3 regions of the Mediterraneibacter torques genome follow, and region 3 is predicted to be linked to each of the others. Evidence: predicted binding sites of a transcription regulator. Region 3 holds the regulator's gene; each other region holds the start of a gene.
The links. Region 3 encodes Rex, which represses fermentation and respiration genes when NADH is low (regulators of the CRP and FNR family bind a similar motif). Its sites were predicted from a motif close to ATTGTTAANTANTTAACAAT; they were not measured.
Positions count from the first base shown of each region.

Region 1: nuoE (NADH-quinone oxidoreductase subunit NuoE) is a predicted target of Rex. The motif match lies at 3,958-3,977, and genes of this name have one in related genera.
Region 2: rsxC (electron transport complex subunit RsxC) is a predicted target of Rex. The motif match lies at 3,419-3,438, and genes of this name have one in related genera.

Region 1 is NZ_CP172594.1:1,437,712-1,444,658, forward strand. It holds gene ACH9UM_RS06675 (NADH-dependent [FeFe] hydrogenase, group A6) at 1-1,369, opposite strand, end outside; gene nuoF (NADH-quinone oxidoreductase subunit NuoF) at 1,384-3,204, opposite strand; gene nuoE (NADH-quinone oxidoreductase subunit NuoE) at 3,387-3,881, opposite strand; gene ACH9UM_RS06690 (bifunctional precorrin-2 dehydrogenase/sirohydrochlorin ferrochelatase) at 4,193-4,666, opposite strand; gene ACH9UM_RS06695 (precorrin-8X methylmutase) at 4,663-5,310, opposite strand; gene ACH9UM_RS06700 (bifunctional adenosylcobinamide kinase/adenosylcobinamide-phosphate guanylyltransferase) at 5,353-6,393, opposite strand; gene sdaAB (L-serine ammonia-lyase, iron-sulfur-dependent subunit beta) at 6,540-6,947, shown strand, end outside.
Region 2 is NZ_CP172594.1:978,405-985,351, reverse strand. It holds gene ACH9UM_RS04520 (NAD(P)/FAD-dependent oxidoreductase) at 1-711, shown strand, start outside; gene cmk ((d)CMP kinase) at 742-1,398, shown strand; gene ispH (4-hydroxy-3-methylbut-2-enyl diphosphate reductase) at 1,414-2,265, shown strand; gene rpsA (30S ribosomal protein S1) at 2,246-3,349, shown strand; gene rsxC (electron transport complex subunit RsxC) at 3,588-4,907, shown strand; gene ACH9UM_RS04495 (RnfABCDGE type electron transport complex subunit D) at 4,926-5,858, shown strand; gene ACH9UM_RS04490 (RnfABCDGE type electron transport complex subunit G) at 5,858-6,466, shown strand; gene rsxE (electron transport complex subunit RsxE) at 6,459-6,947, shown strand, end outside.
Region 3 is NZ_CP172594.1:1,117,936-1,124,882, reverse strand. It holds gene abc-f (ribosomal protection-like ABC-F family protein) at 55-2,004, opposite strand; gene ACH9UM_RS05145 (ISNCY family transposase) at 2,179-3,507, opposite strand; gene ACH9UM_RS05140 (redox-sensing transcriptional repressor Rex) at 3,734-4,378, shown strand; gene ACH9UM_RS05135 (bifunctional ADP-dependent NAD(P)H-hydrate dehydratase/NAD(P)H-hydrate epimerase) at 4,453-5,994, shown strand; gene alr (alanine racemase) at 6,039-6,947, shown strand, end outside.

The sequences.
Region 1 (6,947 bases), 320 kb from region 3:
TGATTCCCTCTGTTCCACGAACTTCTGTAAATTCTACTTTCTCAAGCGTCTCGCCTGTCAGTTCTTCCACTGCGGTACGAAGAGCCGCTTCCATAACGCCTCCTGTTGCGCCGAAGATCACTCCCGCTCCTGTAGATTCTCCGAGCGGATCGTCGAATCCTTCATCCGGAAGACTGCGGAAATTAATTCCGACTTTACGGATCAGGCGTGCAAGTTCCCTTGTCGTGATCGAAATATCTACATCAGGAACGCCGCCTGCGTCCTGATCTTCTCTTTGGATTTCAAACTTCTTCGCCGTACACGGCATCACGCTGACGCAGACAATATCTTCAGGCGCAATGTTCATCTTTTCCGCATAATATGTTTTCGTAATCGCTCCGAACATCTGCTGCGGTGATTTGCAGCTTGAAAGATGATCGAGCTGATCCGGATAGTAATGCTCGCAATATTTTACCCATCCGGGTGAGCATGACGTCATAAGCGGAAGGACTCCTTTGTTTTTCACTCTGTCTAAAAATTCATGAGCTTCTTCCATAATCGTAAGGTCTGCACTGAAATTTGTATCGAATACTTTATCAAATCCGATCCTTCTAAGAGCCGCAGCCATCTTTCCTTCTACGTCTGTTCCCATCGGATAACCGAATTCTTCGCCAAGAGCCGCCCGCACCGACGGAGCAGGCTGTACTACAACATGTTTTGTCTCATCCGCAATAGCGGCAAGAACGTCGTCGATATTGCTCTTTTCGTAGAGCGCGCCCGTCGGACATGCCGCGATACACTGTCCGCAGCCGACGCAGCTTGTATCTCCCAGTCCCATCTCGAACGGAGAGCCGATAAACGTGGCAAATCCTCTGTTGTTCGGTCCGATCACTCCTACGCTCTGCACTTTTTCACAGACGGCAGAACATCTCCGGCAAAGGATACATTTGTTGTTATCCCGCACCATATGAACCGCGCTTTCATCCAATTCATAATGTGTTGTCTCGCCCTCGAAGTAATTTTCATCTGTCACTCCGAGTTCCTGACAAAGCTCTTGAAGTTCACACTGCCCGCTTCTGACACAAGACAGACATTTTTTGTCATGATTCGACAAAAGCAGCTCTAATGTTCTTCTTCTCGAATCAAGAAGTTTCGGCGTATTCGTCTGCACTTCCATCCCTTCTGCAACCGGATGTACACAAGATGCCACGAGATTTCTTGCGCCTTTTACTTCCACGACGCACATACGGCAGGCGCCGATCTCATTGATCTCTTTTAAATAACACAAAGTCGGTATCTTAATTCCCGCAGCCTGTGCCGCTTCAAGGATCGTAGAGCCGGCAGGCGCTGTCACATTTAAACCATTGATCTTTAAATTCACATTTCCCATCTTCTCTGCCCTCCTTATTCTTTGTAAATTGCTCCGAAGCGGCATTTTTCCATACAAGCTCCGCACTTGAGACATTTTTCAGGATTGATCATATGCACTTCTTTTACTTTACCGATGATCGCATCTGCCGGACAGGTTCTCGCACAGAGCGTACAACCTTTACATTTATCCGGATCGATCTTATATTGAAGGAGATCTTTACATACTCCGGCAGGGCATTTTTTATCTACAATGTGAGCAATATACTCGTCTCTGAAATATCTCAAAGTCGAAAGCACCGGATTCGGAGCCGTCTGTCCGAGCGCACACAGAGAATTTGATTGGAGATGATAGCACAGTTCTTCCAGCTTATCGAGATCTTCCATCGTTGCCTGACCTTTTGTGATCTTCTCAAGGATTTCAAGCATACGGCGTGTTCCGATCCGGCACGGAGTACATTTTCCGCATGACTCATCTACCGTAAACTCAAGGAAGAATTTCGCGATATCGACCATGCAAGTATCTTCATCCATGACGATCAAACCGCCGGAACCCATCATTGAACCGATTGAAAGCAGATTATCGTAATCGATCGGAATATCTAAATGTTCTGCAGGGATACATCCTCCTGACGGGCCTCCCGTCTGAGCAGCTTTGAATTTCTTTCCGTTTGGCACTCCTCCGCCGATCTCTTCTACGATCTCGCGAAGCGTCGTTCCCATCGGAATTTCTACAAGTCCTGTATTATGGATCTTTCCGCCGAGAGCAAATACTTTCGTTCCTTTTGATTTTTCCGTTCCCATCGAAGCGAACCACTCCGGTCCGTTCACAATAATCTGAGGGATATTGGCATACGTCTCCACGTTATTTAAAATTGTCGGTTTTTGAAACAGGCCTTTCAGCGCCGGGAACGGCGGACGCGGACGCGGCTCTCCTCTGTTTCCTTCTATAGAAGTCATAAGAGCCGTCTCTTCTCCGCAGACAAACGCGCCTGCTCCAAGCCTTAATTCAATATCAAAGTCAAATCCGCTATCGAAAATATTTTTTCCGAGCAGACCGTACTCTCTTGCCTGTTCGATCGCAATCTCAAGACGCTGCACGGCGATCGGATACTCTGCACGAACATAAATATAGCCTTGGGATGCTCCGATCGCATATCCGGCGATCGCCATTGCTTCAAGAACCGCATGAGGATCTCCCTCTAAGATCGAACGATCCATAAATGCTCCCGGATCTCCTTCGTCCGCATTACAACAGACATATTTTTGATCTGCGTCATTTCCTGCCGCAAACTTCCATTTTAACCCTGTCGGGAATCCTGCTCCGCCTCTGCCGCGAAGCCCGCTGTCCAAAAGAATCTGAATCACATCTTCCGGCTTCTTTTCCGTCAGAACAATACCGAGCGCTTCGTATCCGCCTGTTCCGATATATTCGTCGATCTTTTCGGGATTGATGACACCGCAGTTTCGCAGAGCGACTCTGTGCTGTTTTTTATAAAAATTCGTCTCGTTTAACGGAATGATCTTATCTGCTTTTACAGTCTCTTCATAAAGCAGATGCTTTACCACGTTTCCTTTGAGCAGATGTTCTGTCACAATCTCCGGAATATCTTCTTCCTGAACCATAGAATAAAACGTTCCTTCCGGATATACGATCATGATCGGGCCTAACGCACACAAGCCGAAACAACCTGTCTTAACAACACAGACTTCATCGGACAATCCGTTCGCTTCGATCTCTTTTTCCAGTCTCTCTCTGATCCGGGCGCTTCCGGAAGACGTACATCCGGTTCCGCCGCAGACAAGCACATGCGTGCGGTATGTATTTCCATCGGCATCTTTTCCGCTTTCACACATTGCGGCTTTCTCAAGTATTTCTTTCGCATTCTCTTCTCTAAGCTGCACGACTTTACGCATCCGCTCACAGATCTCATGTAATTGTTCAAGAGATTTCATATAACTCCTCCATTTCCTGTTTTTCTAAAATCAATAAGTATCATATTCCCGTTTTCATATTATCCGGGATTTTGATGTCCGCATTATTCATACTTCGCTAAAATGTCATCCAGATCATCTACTGTCAAACGTCCGTATACTTCGTCATTGATCATCATAACAGGAGCTAATCCGCATGCTCCGACACATCGGCACGCATCAAGAGAAAACTTTCCGTCCGGCGTACATTCTCCGCCGACAATACCTAACTTTTCCATCAAAGCATTGTAAATATCTCCCGATCCTTTTACATAACATGCCGTTCCAAGACAGACGGAAATCCTGTATTTTCCTTTCGGACTCAATGTGAACTGTGAATAAAATGTTGCCACTCCATAGATCTTCTCCATCGGAATACCTGTCTCGTCTGAGATCATTTTCTGAACTTCGATCGGAAGATACCCATATATATCCTGCGCTTTCTGCAAGATCGGCATCAGCGCCCCTTTTTCATCTTTTAGCTCATGGATTACTTTCATGAGTGCTTCTTCCTGTTCTTTTGTTCCCGAGAAAGGAACAGTCGCCTTTTTCTCTGCCATTCTTCAACCTCCATTCTTACTGTTAATGCCCATTAGAGATATCATATCATACAAAATATCATAATTCTACTTATTTTTTGTTAATTTTTTGTCTATTTTTATCACCAAAAACAATGTGCACCGCTTTTGTTTTTACATTTTACACATAATACATCTGTTTCTTTTTCATTTTTTATATCTTTTATCTTTTTACATTTATTACCGAAACATCGACGGATCGAACGGATCCACACTTCAGTCTGTCGCCAATGCAGAAACTGCCAGCAGTTTTTCTGCTGACAGAATGTTTTAACACCTTCTTTATCTTATTATCAGGAACGGTAATCTCGTTCATTATCAAACACATTTTCAATAATCTTTCTCGCTTCTTTCACTTTCTTCGGATCGTGATCTATGGAATTTAGTCCGATGACAATATCTTCTGCCAATACGACAGACGGAAAATAAAAGTCACACAACTCTCTGTCGTCTGCCGTGTTGACCGGAATATGTGCTTTTTGACACTCTTCATACACACGGCGGTTTACTTCCCGACAGTTTGATGCGGCGATCACAAGATCTGCTCCTTTTGCATCCCCTTCCTGATATTCTCTGTTACACAAAACAACTTTTCCTTCGGAATCCAGACGATAAAACTCACTTCTGATCTCCGGCGCGATCACTTTAATATCCACGCCGAAATAAAGCAGCGTCTCCGATCGGCGAAGCGCAACACTGCCCCCTCCCACTACAGTAACCTGTCTGCCCGAAAGATCAACAAACATCGGAAAATACGGCTTTTTCATTCTCTTTTTCCTCCGTCTCCCATGTACAAAAGTGCATTACATATACATGCCGCAATATTGCTGCCGCCTTTTCGTCCTCTCGCAACAATATACGGAGTATTTTCAAGACTTAAGATCAATTCTTTTGACTGTACAACATTGACAAATCCGACCGGAACCGCGATCACAAGTTCCGGGGCGATCTTTTCCTCTTTGATCAGCTCATATAAACGCACAAGCGCTGTCGGAGCATTTCCGATGGCAAAGATTACCTGCTCCCCTAATTTTGCCGCCTTATCCATACTCGCGGCCGCCCGTGTTGTTTTGTTTCTTTTTGCCGCCTGCGCCACATCGTCATCCGACATAAAGCAATATACCTCTCCACCATAGCCGGCAAGACATTTTTTATTGATCCCCGCTTTTCCCATTTGTGTATCTGTCACAATAGACGCTCCGCCGCGGATTGCTTTTAGCGCCTTTTCAACTACATTTTCCGAAAAAATAAGATTATCCGCATAATCAAAATCAGCGCTCGTATGGATACATCTTTTCACGATCGATTCCGTTCCCGGAATCAACTGCTTATCCCCCAGTTCTTCCGCAATGATCTCAAAACTTCTTTTCTCAATCTCCGACGGAAGCACCTTTTCTATCTCTGTCAACATCTTCTTTTCCTCCTTTTCTTTGATCGTTTTCAGTGTTTCTTTTCATTTTATAACATATCCGATCCCACAGATCACGCGGTCTGCCCGAACTGCCTTTTTAGTCAAACCGGTCATAATTCTTCCGACTGCCTCTCTGTACTCACGCTCAAACGCATCAACCGGAACCAGACCGCACCCGATCTCGTCACACACGATAACAAGATCTCTCTCTTCGCTTATCATTTCTAACAGTTCTTCTTTTGTTCTTCCTGATTTCAGCCAGCGCCATATAAAAAGATGAAACCCATCTACAGCCTCCCATGTTTTGACATCCTCGAAACTACAGTCCGCTCCGCTGCTCCATTTCAGTCCCGGATAGCATAACTGCGCGTAGTTTTTCTTTCCCTGAAACGCTCCCCCTGTCACGATCCTGATTCCTCTTTTCATTTTGCCGCAGGACATTTCACACTTTGCCGTCTTCATCTGTCTTTCGTTCCCTTCATTCCGTCTTGTATTCCCGCATGCAGTTTTATCTTCCGCGGTCTTTACTTTTCTTCTGAGAGGTCTTCCGCAGACGACTTCAGTCACTTCATCTGCCATCTTCGCAAGCTCTTTGTTGATCTCTCCCATAATATACTTATACTTTCTCATCTCTTCCGAATCTTTTGCCGATTCCGAAAAGATTTCATTTGTCACAACAACAAGATGACAACTTTTCTTTTTCAACATTGCCATGGCTTGCGCAACAACCCGGACAGCCTCGTCTTTCGCCCCTTCTTCCATATATAATTCGTTCGCAGCCAAATTAGAGACGCACTCTAAAAGAACACATCCAAGCGCCTCCCCGGACGCTTCAAACTGATGGATCTTTTCCGTAATGTTTGTATACCATTCAAGAGTCCGAAACCCTTTTCCTTCTCTTCGTCTCCTGTGGTCGGCTATTTTCTCTTCTGTTTCCGTTCCATACGGATACATCGTCGCTATATAATACAGCTTTTGTTCCTTCTTTCCTGTCTTACGGTATTCTTCATACAATGCGCAGATCCTGTCTTCTGCATACGCGGATTTCCCGCTTCCGCTTCCTCCTGTTACTAACTCCATCATATTTTTAAAACCTTTCTTTTTTCTTTCCCGATAGCTTTTCTATACACAATAAACGCATCTTTTCTTCTCTGAACCTACATTCTTATTTGAAAACATGATATACTACCTCTATATGAGCGTCAACAAAAAGAACAGGAGGAACTTTTATGTCATTTATCAGTGTATTCGATGTGCTCGGTCCGAACATGATCGGTCCGTCCAGTTCGCACACGGCCGGCGCTGCGGCAATCGCCCTTCTTGCAGGAAAGATGCCGAACGCCGCCATTAAAAAAGCTGATTTTATTCTTTACGGGTCTTTTGCCCGCACATATAAAGGCCACGGAACAGACCGCGCCCTGCTCGGAGGGATCATGGGATTTTCAACCGACGACAGACGGATTCCGGATTCATTTTCTATCGCCGATGAGCGCGGACTTCAGTATTCGTTTACGGCAAATACAACAGAAACCGAAATTCACCCTAACACAGTAGACATCCATATGACTGACGAAAACGGACAAAAACTCATCGTTCGAGGAGAATCGGTCGGAGGAGGAAAAATCCGAATCGCAAGA
Region 2 (6,947 bases), 140 kb from region 3:
TACCGATTTGCAAAAACATGCGGGCATAAGGTTACCGAACTTTTTCCGGCTCTCGTTCCGATGGAAGTAAAAGAATGGTATGCAAAACAGCTTCAGGGTCTGTCGCTTCGGAACGTATGTATCCGTGTGACCGACGGAAAAAGGAAATTATATGAAGAATTCGGAGAGATGCTGTTTACCCATTATGGAGTGACAGGTCCGGTTATTTTAAGCGCTAGCAGTATTGTAGGAAAAAGGCTGAAAGAAAAAGAGCTGACTTTACATATCGACTTAAAACCGGCGCTTACAGAAGAACAACTCGACAAACGGATTCTCAGAGAGTTCGATGCGAATCATAACAAACAGTTTAAAAATGCAGTCGATAGTTTGTTTCCGGCAAAACTAAAACCTGTTATGACAGAACTTTCAGGTATTGCGGAAGAAAAGAAAGTAAATGAGATTACAAAAGAAGAAAGAATGCGGTTTGTACGTCTGATCAAAGATTTTAAAATGACGCTTACAAGTTTAAGAAGCTATAGCGAGGCGATCATTACAAAAGGCGGAGTAAGCGTAAAAGAGATCCATCCGGGAACAATGGAGTCAAAGTTTGTTAAAAATTTATATTTTTCGGGAGAAGTTTTGGATCTTGATGCTCTTACAGGAGGTTATAATCTTCAGATTGCATGGTCTACGGCATATCTTGCGGGAATGAATGCCGGAAGAGAAGAATAAAAGAAAAAGCAGTAAGAAAGGGGAAAGAAAATGGGATATAATGTGGCGGTGGACGGCCCGGCAGGAGCCGGAAAAAGTACGATAGCAAAACTGGTGGCGAAAGAAAAAGGATATATATATGTAGATACAGGAGCAATGTATAGAGGATTGGCGATCCATTTTCTGAAAAAAGGAATTTCGCCGGAAGACAAAGAGGCTGTTGCAAAAGCGTGCATAGATGCAGATGTAAGTATTGTGTACGAAAACGGAGTACAGCAGGTTTATTTAAACGGTGAAAATATTACAGGCATGCTTCGTACAGAAGAAGTTGGAAATATGGCGTCAAAAACGTCGGCTATCCCGGCGGTTAGGGAAAAGCTTTTAGAATTGCAGAAAACGCTGGCACGCGAAAAAGATGTGATCATGGACGGACGGGATATCGGAACAAATATTCTTCCGAATGCAGATGTGAAAATCTATCTGACTGCCAGCGTAGAAACAAGAGCAAAACGTAGATATGATGAGCTTGCGTCAAAAGGGGAATCATGTGACTTTGACGAGATTGCACGGGATATCAAGGAAAGAGATGAACGTGACATGACAAGAGAAATTGCACCGTTGAAAAAAGCAGAGGATGCGATCTTAGTAGACAGTTCGGATATGACGATTGATGAAGTGGTAAGTAAAATATGCAGCTTCTGTAATTAGTGAGAGGAAAATACAGTGAAAGTGATAAAAGCAAAGACTGCCGGATTTTGTTTCGGAGTAAAGCGGGCGGTTGACACGGTATATAAGCAGGTAGATACAAAGTGTGGACAGATTTATACGTATGGTCCGATTATCCACAATGAAGAAGTTATCAAAGATATGAGGGATAAAGGGGTTATCGTACTACGTTCTGAAGAAGATTTGGATATGATCAGTCAAGGTACGGTCATTATCCGGTCTCACGGAGTGGAAAAACGCATTTATGAAAAGATCGAACAAAAAGGTCTTAGAATTGTAGATGCTACCTGCCCATTTGTGAAAAAGATTCATAATATTGTATCTGAAAAGAGCGGAGAGGGATTTCATATTATTATAATCGGAAACCCGGAACATCCTGAAGTTGTAGGGATAAAAGGATGGGCGAAAGACAATGTAACCGTCATACAAAGTGCGGAAGATGCGGAATGTTTTACAGCTGATCGAAAAGAGAAAATCTGCATTGTTTCCCAGACGACATTTAATTACAATAAATTTAAAGATTTAGTTGAAATTATAATGAAAAAGAGTTATGATGTAAGTGTTTTAAATACAATCTGTAATGCTACAAAAGAGCGTCAGACTGAAGCTGAAAGCATTGCAGAGTCGGTGGATGCTATGATCGTTATTGGAGATAAACATAGTTCCAATACTCAGAAATTAGTTGAGATCTGCCGCAAAGCATGTGACAATACGTACTATATACAGACACTTGACGATTTGGATTTGAATCAATTAGGGTCAGTGGAAACAGTAGGTATTACAGCAGGGGCATCCACGCCCAACAATATAATTGAGGAGGTTCAAAATAATGTCAGAATTATCTTTTGAACAGATGTTAGACGAGTCATTTAAAACGATTCACAATGGAGAAGTAGTTGAGGGAACGGTAATCGATGTAAAACCGGAAGAGATTATCCTGAATATCGGTTATAAGGCAGACGGTATCATTACAAAGAATGAATACTCCAACGATCCGTCAGTTGACCTCACAAAAGTAGTATCCGTAGGTGATACGATGACAGTCAAAGTTTTGAAAGTAAACGACGGAGAGGGTCAGGTTCTTCTTACATATAAGAGACTTGCAGCCGAGAAAGGAAATGAGAGACTGCGTGAAGCGTTTGAGAACAAAGAAGTCCTCAAAGCTACAGTTACACAGATTCTCGGAGGCGGCATTTGCGCTACAGTTGATGAAGTCAGAGTGTTTATCCCGGCAAGCCTTGTATCTGATTCTTATGAGAAAGATCTTGGAAAATATGAAGGTCAGGAAATTGAATTCGTAATCAGCGAGTTCAATCCGAGAAGAAACCGTGTGATCGGAGACAGAAGACAGCTTCTTGTTGCAGAACGTGCCGAGAAACAGAAAGAACTGTTTGCAAGATTACAAGTCGGAGACAGAGTAGACGGCGTGATCAAAAATGTGACGGATTTCGGAGCGTTTGTTGATCTTGGCGGAGTTGACGGACTTCTCCATATTTCTGAAATGTCATGGGGAAGAATTGATAATCCGAAGAAAAACTTCCACGTAGGTGATACTCTTACTGTTCTTGTGAAAGACATTCACGATACAAAAGTTGCCTTAAGTTTGAAGTTCCCGGAGACAAACCCGTGGGCGAATGCTTCAGAGAACTTTGCAGTAGGTACAGTGATCACAGGAAAAGTTGCACGTATGACAGATTTCGGTGCATTTGTTGAACTTGCACCGGGAGTTGATGCGCTTCTTCATGTATCTCAGATTTCGAGAGAACATGTTGAGAAACCATCGGATGTTCTTTCTGTAGGTCAGGAGATTACAGCTAAGATTGTTGACCTGAACGAAGAAGAGAAGAAGATCAGCCTGAGCATGAAAGCATTGGAAGCTGATCGTGATGAAGAAGATGCAGTATCTGTTGATTACGAAGCAGATGCTGAGTAATTATCTTTTGTATTTTATATAATGGATAAGATAGGGGACGATACTTGCATAGAGTGTCGTTCTCTTTATTATGTTAAAAAGATAACATTCTTCTGAAAATACAGAATTGTATGATTTTGTCGTTTGAATGACTGGATTTTTATGCTTCATTCTAGTAAAATAACGTAATATGAAAATAATGCGGGAATAGAGTGTGATAAGTAGATTCTGTTTCGGCGGGAAAGAAAGGAAGAATATCATGGGACTTCTGACATTTAAAGGCGGTATCCATCCGGATGACGGAAAGCGTTTTTCAAAAGACAGTGAAATACGTACATTACTGCCGAAAGGGGAACTGGCGTATCCGCTTTCACAGCATATCGGAGCGCCTGCGAATCCGATCGTAAAAAAAGGAGATCATGTTTTAAAAGGACAGAAGATTGCGGAAGCAGGAGGTTTTGTGTCATCACCGATCCATGCTTCTGTATCCGGAACTGTGAAAGGAATTGAATATCGGTTTAATCCGGCAGGTACAAAAACAGAATGTATCATCATTGAAAATGATGGAGAATACGCGGAAATAAACGATCTTACGGTGAAACCTTTTGGTGAGATGACAAGAGAAGAGATCATTGAGAGAATCGGTGAAGCCGGTATTGTCGGAATGGGAGGCGCAGGTTTTCCTACGAGGGTAAAGCTTTCTCCGAAAGAACCTGAAAAGATAGAATATATTATTGCGAACTGTGCAGAGTGTGAACCGTATATTACGGCAGATTACAGAAGGATGTTGGAGAATACCGGACAACTGGTGAACGGTATGCGTATAATCCTTTCGCTGTTTCCGAATGCAAAAGGAATCTTTGCGGTAGAAGATAATAAAAAAGACTGTATTGAAAAATTAAACAAAGAAACAGAAAATGACCCGAATATGGAAGTGAAGGCACTCATGACAAAATATCCTCAGGGAGCGGAACGTCAGTTGATCTATGCAGTGACAAAACGTGCGATCAATTCATCTATGCTCCCGGCAGATGCGGGTTGTATTGTTGATAATGTGGAAACATTGATCGGGATTCATATGGCAGTAGCTGAGGGGAAACCTCTTACGGAACGTGTTGTTACTGTAAGCGGAGACGCCATAAATTCTCCGGGAAACTTTAAAGTTCTTCTTGGAACAAACCATATGGAATTAATTGAAGCGGCGGGTGGATTTTCTCAACAGCCGGAAAAATTGATATCCGGAGGGCCTATGATGGGATTCGCCATGGTAAGTGCAGAAGCTCCGGTAACAAAAACATCTTCTTCTATTCTTGCGTTTAAGGAAGATATAGTTTCAAAAAGCGTGGAGACGGCATGTATCAACTGTGCAAGATGCGTTGATGTCTGTCCGAGTCGTATTATACCTTCACGATTAGCCGATCTTGCCCAAAGACATGATGAAAAGGCTTTTGTTGCGATGAATGGACTTGAATGTGTGGAATGTGGATCATGCAGTTATGTGTGTCCGGCGAAAAGACCTTTGAAACAGGCTATCGGTTCTATGAGAAAAATTGCGCTTGCAAATAAAAGAAAGAAGTAAGTGAGAGGTGAGAGAAAAGTGAATGAAAATTATCATGTATCAGCATCCCCGCATATTCGGGATAAGATAAAAAGCAGCAATATCATGCTTCTTGTTGTGATTGCCCTGCTCCCTGCTACTGTATTCGGAATTTGGAATTTTAGACATGAAAATGCGTGGATCTTAGTTGTTGCTACAACGGCGGCTGCTGTGCTTGCAGAGTATATCTATGAAAAATTAATGCATAAACCGGTTACAATCGGTGATTTCAGCGCAGTTGTTACAGGTCTTTTACTTGCATTGAATCTTCCTCCGACGCTTCCGTGGTGGATGGGGGTACTCGGAGCCGTATTTGCAATCGTTGTTGTAAAACAGCTTTTCGGTGGATTGGGACAAAATTTTATGAATCCGGCCTTAGCTGCAAGATGCTTTCTTCTAATCTGTTTTACGCAAAAAATGACGTATTTTGTGTATGACGGCGTGACAGGCGCAACTCCGCTTGCACAATTAAAGAGCGGCAATGTAGTAAATACGATGGATATGCTTCTTGGAAATGTCCGGGGAACGATCGGAGAGACATCGGTGATCGCGATTATGATCGGAGCGATGTTCTTAATATTGACAGGAGTGATAGATCTTAGAATTCCGGGATCTTATATCGTATCATTTGTTATTTTTATCACGCTTTTCGGCGGCAATGGATTTGATCCGTGGTACATAACCGCTCATTTATGCGGCGGCGGTCTGATGCTTGGAGCATGGTTTATGGCAACAGATTATGTGACTGCTCCGATTACGAGCAAAGGAAAGATTTTGTATGGCATTTGTATGGGAATCTTAACCGGACTGTTCCGTTTGTTCGGAGCTTCGGCAGAAGGGGTATCTTATGCAATCATCATCAGTAACCTTTTGGTTCCGTTGATCGAGAAGGTTACTCTTCCGAAACCTTTCGGTAAAGGAGGAGAAAAGTAATGAATAAAATTATAAAAAATACGTTGATCTTAACTGCAATAACAGTTGTTTCAGGACTTTTGCTCGGAATTGTTTACGATGTTACAAAAGAGCCGATTGCGCAGGCGCAGGAGCGTACAAAACAAAAGGCGTTTCAGACAGTGCTTCCCGAGGCTTCAGAGTTTACATCCAGCAATTTCGATGAAAAAGAGGCGGCAAAAATTTTAAAAGAAAACGGTTATACAGACGATATAACAGAAGTAGCGGAAGCGACAGATAAAAAAGGGAAAGTAATCGGTTACGTGATCAATGTCACTTCTCACGAAGGGTATGGCGGCGACATTGAAATTTCTGTAGGAATCGCCTCGGACGGAACAGTGAAAGGAATTGAGATGCTCTCCATCGGAGAGACGGCGGGATTAGGAATGAAAGCGAAAGACGCTGAATTTAAAGATCAGTTTCGGGATAAAAAAGTGCAAAAATTCACTTATACGAAAAATGGAGAAAAAGGCGATGATAAGATCGATGCCATCAGCGGCGCTACGATTACGACAAATGCAGTGACTAATGCCGTTGATTCAGCACTGATTTATTATCAAACGGAGTTAGGAGGCGGTATCAATGAATAAATGTGCAGAACGTCTTTATAATGGCCTTGTGAAAGAAAATCCTACGTTCGTTCTCATGCTCGGTATGTGTCCGACTCTTGCGGTTACAACATCTGCGATCAACGGAATCGGTATGGGGCTTTCTACGACAGCGGTACTTGTGATGTCAAATATGTTGATTTCTATGTTGAGAAAAGTGATTCCGGCATCAGTGCGTATGCCTGCTTTTATCGTTGTTGTAGCTTCTTTTGTTACGATCGTTGATTTTTTGATGGCGGGATTTGTTCCCGGGCTTTATAAATCACTCGGATTGTATATCCCTTTGATCGTAGTAAACTGTATTATTTTGGGGAGAGCGGAAAGCTATGCATCAAAAAATCCGGTGCTTCCTTCGATTTTCGACGGGATCGGTATGGGACTTGGATTCACGGTCGGTCTTACGGCAATCGGTATTGTGAGAGAACTGCTTGGTGCAGGCGAGGTGTTCGGCATTCGTGTTATG
Region 3 (6,947 bases):
TGCTGCCATGGGATGCATTCCTTTCTTTCCTGCCTTTTTATCTTGTAGAATATATTATTCGGCAAGTTCTCCCCATTTTTCGTACAATTCTTCAAGACGGAGTTCGTTCTTAGTTCGCTCGGTTGAAAGTTCCTGACATTTCACGGAGTTAGAATATACTTCTTCCAATGTCATTTGAAAATCAATTTCTCCGTTTCTGTTTTCGAGAAGTGCGATTTCATCTTCTGTTTTTTTGAGTTCGCTTTTTCTCTTTCGTTCTTTTGCCTGCTGTTCTTTTTGTTCTTGCCAGCTCAATTTGGAATCTGATAAAAAAGCTCCATCGGCAGGAAGTGTTTCACTGCCGTTTTGAGAAGTGGAAACTTGCCTCTGTATCTGACTTGAGGCGTAAGTTTGCGTCAGTTCATCCTTTTTTTCGAGATAGTAGTCATAATTTCCGATATAATTTACAAAAGTCTGATTGACAAGTTCCAGTATTCTGGAAGCAGTACTGTTGATAAAGTAACGGTCATGGGAAACGTAGAGGATCGTTCCGGTGTAATTGTTCAGGGCTTCTTCAAGTATCTCCTTCGAGGCGATGTCAAGGTGGTTTGTAGGTTCGTCAAGAATTAGGAAATTTGCTTCGGAAAGCATAAGTTTTGCAAGTGATACTCTTCCTTTTTCGCCGCCGCTTAATGAATGGATTACTTGGAATACTTCATCTCCCGTAAATTGGAATGCAGCCAATGTATTTCGAATCTCTGTATTAGTAAGATGAGGGTAGTCGTCGGATATTTCCTCAAATATCGTTTTATCATCATGAAGAACATGATGTTCCTGATCGTAATAGCCGATCTGTACTTTGGCTCCGAGAGTGAAAGAGCCATTGTCGGCTTTGATCACTTGATTTAATATCTTTAGAAGCGTTGTCTTTCCTGTTCCGTTATCTCCTATGACAGCTACATGCTCCCCGCGTTTGATCTCAAAACTGACATCTTGAAAAAGGAGTTGGGTATCAAACTGTTTTGAAAGATGCTCAACTGTCAGTACATCGTTTCCGCTGACACAGTACGGTTCCAGAGAAAAATGCATTTCCCGGACTGCCTCTTGAGGTTTATCTACAATGGTGATTTTTTCTAATAATTTTTCACGGCTTTCTGCCCGGCGGATGGATTTTTCCCTATTGAAAGAGCGAAGTTTTTCGATTACTGCCTGTTGATGTTTGATTTCACGCTGCTGATTGAAATATTCTTTTAGTTTCGCATCACGGATCTGCTGTTTTTTTTCAGAGTAGGCGCGGTAATTTCCCATATACATAGAAAGAGCGCCGTTTTCAATTTCAATTACTTTTGTAACTACTCGATTCAAGAAAAAGCGATCGTGAGATACGATGAATACAGCGCCGTTATAGTTCATTAAATAAGTTTCAAGCCATGAGATCGAATTTAAATCTAAATGGTTTGTAGGCTCGTCGAGGAGCAGGATGTCGGGATCGGTAAGAAGAAGTTTCCCGAGGGCGACACGGGTTTTCTGTCCACCGGATAAAGTATCTGTTTTTTTTGAAAATTCTTCTTCGGTAAATCCAAGTCCTTTTAACACACCGATAATCTCACTTTCACACGCATATCCGTTTTGAGATTCAAATTGCGACTGAAGGCGGTTGTATGTTTCGAGACGGGCATTTAATTCCTCTCCGGATAATGATTGTAGTTCGTGTTCGATTGAGCGAAGCTGTTGTTCCATTTCGATGATGTCTGCTTTGGCAGATCGAAGTTCTTCGTAAATGGTACCGTTTGGAATCAGGTTTTGATGTTGGGCAAGATAACCGATTGAGCGGCCTTTTGCAAGGATTATTTCTCCTCCGTCAGAAGGTTCTTCTCCGATGATCATTTTGAAGATTGTTGATTTTCCGGCGCCGTTTACCCCGACAAGAGCTGCTTTTTCACGTTCCTCTATATGAAAAGATCCGGTATCGACAATGATTCGGTCTCCGAATGATTTTTTAAGATTATGACATGCAAGTATCATGATATAATTCCTCTTTCATAATAACGATTATAGTAATGGTCTGTTTTCCAATCTATTATAGCTGAATGTCCTGTAAATAAAAAGTAAAAATGTCAATAACTTATGAAAATGTCACTTTTTAATATAGAAATTTATTTGAAAAAATGTCACTTTCATAAAAGGGCTAATGCCCTTTTATGAAGCTGACTGCTGCTTCTCGAAAAATAGCTCATATAAAAATTTAAGTGACAGATTATAATCCTCCATCCACCAGATTGCTTTCCATTCATCACTGCTGTGACGCAGCTGAAGGTGTGGTTCTACTGTTTTTGACACTTTTTGGGGAACTTCTGTATTGGCATTTTTGTTCTGAGGTTTCAGATAACGGATGGTATTATAGATTCGTCCGCCGTACTCTACACGAATTCCAAAACGTGGGTTAATTAATACAGTGATCTCACGGCGGGCATTGATAATCGGAAATCCCTCATCTAGGATTTGAAAACACCGATTTTTAAACGAAAATGTCCCGGCTGCATCTGTTTTTCTCGTGTGCTTTACACAAAGGATGGAATCCAGATTCAAATCTTTTGCGGCAGAGACAAAAATAGACTCTGCTTCCGGCTCAACGGCAAACCTCTGATTGAAAAGTTCCCTGTACTCTGTTTCCAGAAAACGGTTTGCTTCTGACACAGTAGTAATCCCACGTTTTGCGAACTCAACAGGGAGCCTGCTCTGCAGTGTGACCCATAAACGTTCAATCCGCCCCTTTGCCTGAGGAGTCTTTGCGAAAATAAGGTCAATGCCCAATTCGTGCAGGGAACGTCCGAACTGGGTAAGATGGACAGTCTTGCCTGCGATTAGTTCATCAACAGTCAGCTTTCCGGTTTTAGGAGAACGGAAGATGGTATGGTTGTCAGAATAAACCGTCTGTGGGATGCCGAAATCAGAGCAGCATTGACGCATGGTTTCCAGATAACCGTAAAGGCATTCATTCTGTGTCAGGAAAAGTCCGACGACCTGCCCGGTAGCATCATCGATAGCACCATGAAGGGCGTATTTGATATTTCCCCCAAACCACTCGTAAGGCGTGGCATCGATCTGGATGAGCTGTCCGGGATGGGGCTTACGTTTGCGCCGATGTGTGCGGTGTCGGATTTTTTTCTTTTTAGGGCTTTCAAAACCAGCATTTTTTAGTATACTGGAAAGAGCAGAGTAGGAAAGTTGAATTCCGAAATCTGCAGAGAGTATATCTTTGAAATGGAGGAAGTTGGCATTAGAGAATTCTGGGCGGGAATAAATCTTAAGGACAGCTTCCTTCAATTCGTCAGAAACGGAGTGAACGGGTTTTCTACCGGTATTTTTATGAATGAGGGATTGAGCGCCAGAGGTAAGGACTCCTTTCTTTAAGCGTGTGATCTGGCGTGTGGAGAGACCCAAAAGTTCAGCAGCCTGTTGTCTGGAAATAGACTTGTCAATGAAACGGTTGATGACAGTCAGCGTTTTCAGTTGTTCTTGTGACAATGTAATTTTACCTTCTTTCATAGCTTTAATAGAATACCAAAAAGAGACAAAACCTCAAGTGAATCTTAAGGAGACATTATCACAAGTTAATAACATAAATAAAAAGTAAAAATTGACATAATATTAACTATTTTATATAATGGAACGGAAGTGTCGGTACGTCCGACGTGTGAAACAATATAGATACAAGCGCGAGTATAGACGGCGCGGTGGAAAGGTGATAAACGTGGAGCGTAGAAAAATATCCAGAGCGGTAATTTCAAGACTGCCGAGATATTATCGGTATTTGGGAGATCTGCTTGAAATCGGGGTCGAGAGGATCTCTTCCAATGATCTGAGTAAGAAGATGAATGTAACGGCGTCTCAGATTCGTCAAGATTTAAACAATTTCGGCGGATTCGGACAGCAGGGGTATGGATATAATGTGAAGTATCTTTATACAGAGATCGGCAAGATATTGGGACTTGATAAAACGCATAATTTTATTATTATCGGAGCGGGAAATTTGGGACAGGCGCTCGCAAATTATGCTTCTTTTGAGAGGAGCGGCTTTGTTTTGAAAAGTCTGTTCGATGTAAATCCACGTTTTGAGGGAATGGCAATTCGGGGAATCGAAGTGCGCATGATGGATGAACTGGTAGATTTTTTGAAAAATAATGACATAGAGATCGCCGCACTGACGATTCCGAAGTCAAAAGCGATTGAAGTTGCGGATCTTCTCGTTGCGAATGGAATCAAGGCTATATGGAATTTTGCACATACAGATTTAAACCTTCCGAAAGATGTGATTGTGGAAAGTGTACATCTTTCAGACAGTCTTATGAAATTGTCTTATAATATCAGTCAGCGAGAAGGCGGACAGAAAAAATAGATACTTGAAGACAGAACCCCGCAGGAAACTGCGGGCGTTCCCATTTAAACAGCATAATAAAGGCGGTGAGATCAATGAGATATCTTCCCAATGGAGCGCAGATGAAAGCGGCAGATACATATACGATTGAAAAAGTAGGGATTCCGTCACTCGTATTGATGGAAAGGGCTGCGCTTGAAACAGTTAGAGTTTTGAAAGACAGAGGAGTAGATTTTTCAGATACACTTGTTGTATGTGGAAGCGGAAATAACGGCGGAGACGGATTTGCGGCTGCACGTATATTGAAGGAATATGGTTTTTGTGCAGAAGTATTATTTGTAGGGCAAGATGCGTCTATGAGCGAGGAATGCCGGACGCAGAAGCAAATTGCAGAACGGCTGGGCATTTCTGTGTTCACAGATTTTCCTAAAAAGGAATATACTGTTATAATTGACGCTGTGTTTGGCGTAGGATTGAGCAGGGCTATTGAGGGCAGGTACCATACTGTAATTGAATGGATGAATGATAAGAAGTGTGAAAAAGCAGCGATCGACATTCCATCCGGCATATGTGCGGAGAGCGGCAGAGTTTTGGGAATTGCATTTCGTGCAGATATTACAGTTTCTATGGAGTGTGTGAAGTTGGGATGCGAATTATTTCCGGGGAAACTGTATGCCGGGGAAACAGTATCAGTTCCGATCGGAATCGATCTTTCTTTTTTTGAAAAAAACAAAGATGTATGTATTACATATGATCCGGAAGATATTCCTTTGCTTTTGCCAAAACGAGCAGCGGATTCTCACAAAGGAGATTATGGAAAAATTTTAATGATTACCGGGAGTAAAGGAATGGCGGGCGCCGCGTATTTGTCGGCAAAGGCCGCATATGCGGTCGGCGCCGGACTTGTTCAGATTTATACGGCGGAAGAAAACAGGACTGTTTTACAGGAATTGCTCCCTGAAGCAATTATATCGTGCTATAACGAAACGGCCGGAAAGCCTGATGATAAAGAACTGGAAAAATTGATTCAATGGGCAGATGTTATATGCATCGGATGCGGACTTGGAACAAGTGTGTTTGCGAGCCGGCTTTTGAAAAAGACGATGGAAATATTAAGAGAAAATGGCAGTGAAGAAGAAAAACTCCGATCTTGTCCGTGTATTATCGATGCAGACGGACTAAATCTTCTCAGTATGGATATGGAACAGTTGCAGGGAGTTCCCAATGTGATTTTGACTCCGCATATGAAAGAAATGTCAAGATTGATCAATAAAGAGATCCCTCAGATTGCAGAACGTCGTTTTTCTGTCGTGAAAGAATTTACGGAACAATATCAGGTTGTATGTGCGTTAAAAGACAGCAGAACTGTCGTTATGAAGGAAGGACATCATCCTTTTTTGAATCTCGCGGGAAACAGCGCCATGGCAAAAGCAGGATCGGGGGATGTTCTTGCCGGAATGATCTCAGGGCTTGCTGCTCAGAAAACAGATATTTTCGACGCTGTATCGGCAGGGGTATATTTTCATGCATGCGGCGGAGATGAAGCAAGAAAAAAGAAAGGGAGTTACAGTGTTTTAGCAAGAGATCTGATCGATGGGATAGGGCAATGTTTGAAGAATGCGGAAGAAAGGCTTTGACAGATCAAAAAGAGAAACAGATGAGTGATATAAGGAGTAAGGACATGGATCAACATAATCGGGTATGCGCGCAGATTGATCTGGACGCAATCGCTTATAATATGGAACAGATGAAAGATCAAATCGGAAAAGAGGCGCGTCTGATCGCTGTAATCAAGACGGACGGATATGGGCATGGCGCTGTTCCGATTGCGCGGATGTTTGAAACATTTTCATATGTATGGGGGTATGCCGTCGCCTGTATTGAAGAAGCGGTGTCTCTTCGGAAAGAAGGAATTAAAAAACCGATCCTTGTACTTGGCTGTGTTTTTCCGGATCAATATGAAACGATGATAAAAAACGAGATCCGTGCGGCTGTCTACACAAAAGAGATGGCGGAAGGGATGTCAGACGAAGCGGTTCGCCAGGGGAAAAATGCTTATTTCCACATTAAGATCGATACCGGAATGGGACGGATAGGATTTCCTGTAAATAGCGAAAGTGTAAATTTGATCGAGGAGATCAGTAAACTTCCGAATATACATATGGAAGGGTTATTTACTCATTTTGCCAAAGCAGATGAAAAAGAAAAATCATATACGTTAAAGCAGCATGAACGTTTTTTGTGGATGAAGGAACAGTTGGAAAAACGGAATGTAGATATTACGTATTATGACTGTGATAACAGCGCCGGAATCATTGATTTTCCTAATTTGAAGCATGATCTTGCAAGAGCAGGCATTTCTACATATGGAATGTATCCGTCAGACGAAGTGCAAAAGAGCAATGTTCATCTGAAACCGGCTCTTTCATTGATCAGTCATATTACATTTGTGAAAGAAGTAGAGGCAGGAACACCGATTAGCTACGGGGGAACATTTGTTGCTCCGGAAAAGATGAAAATTGCCACGATCCCGGTCGGATACGGAGACGGATATCCACGTTCTCTTTCTAATAAAGGCAGTGTGCTTATC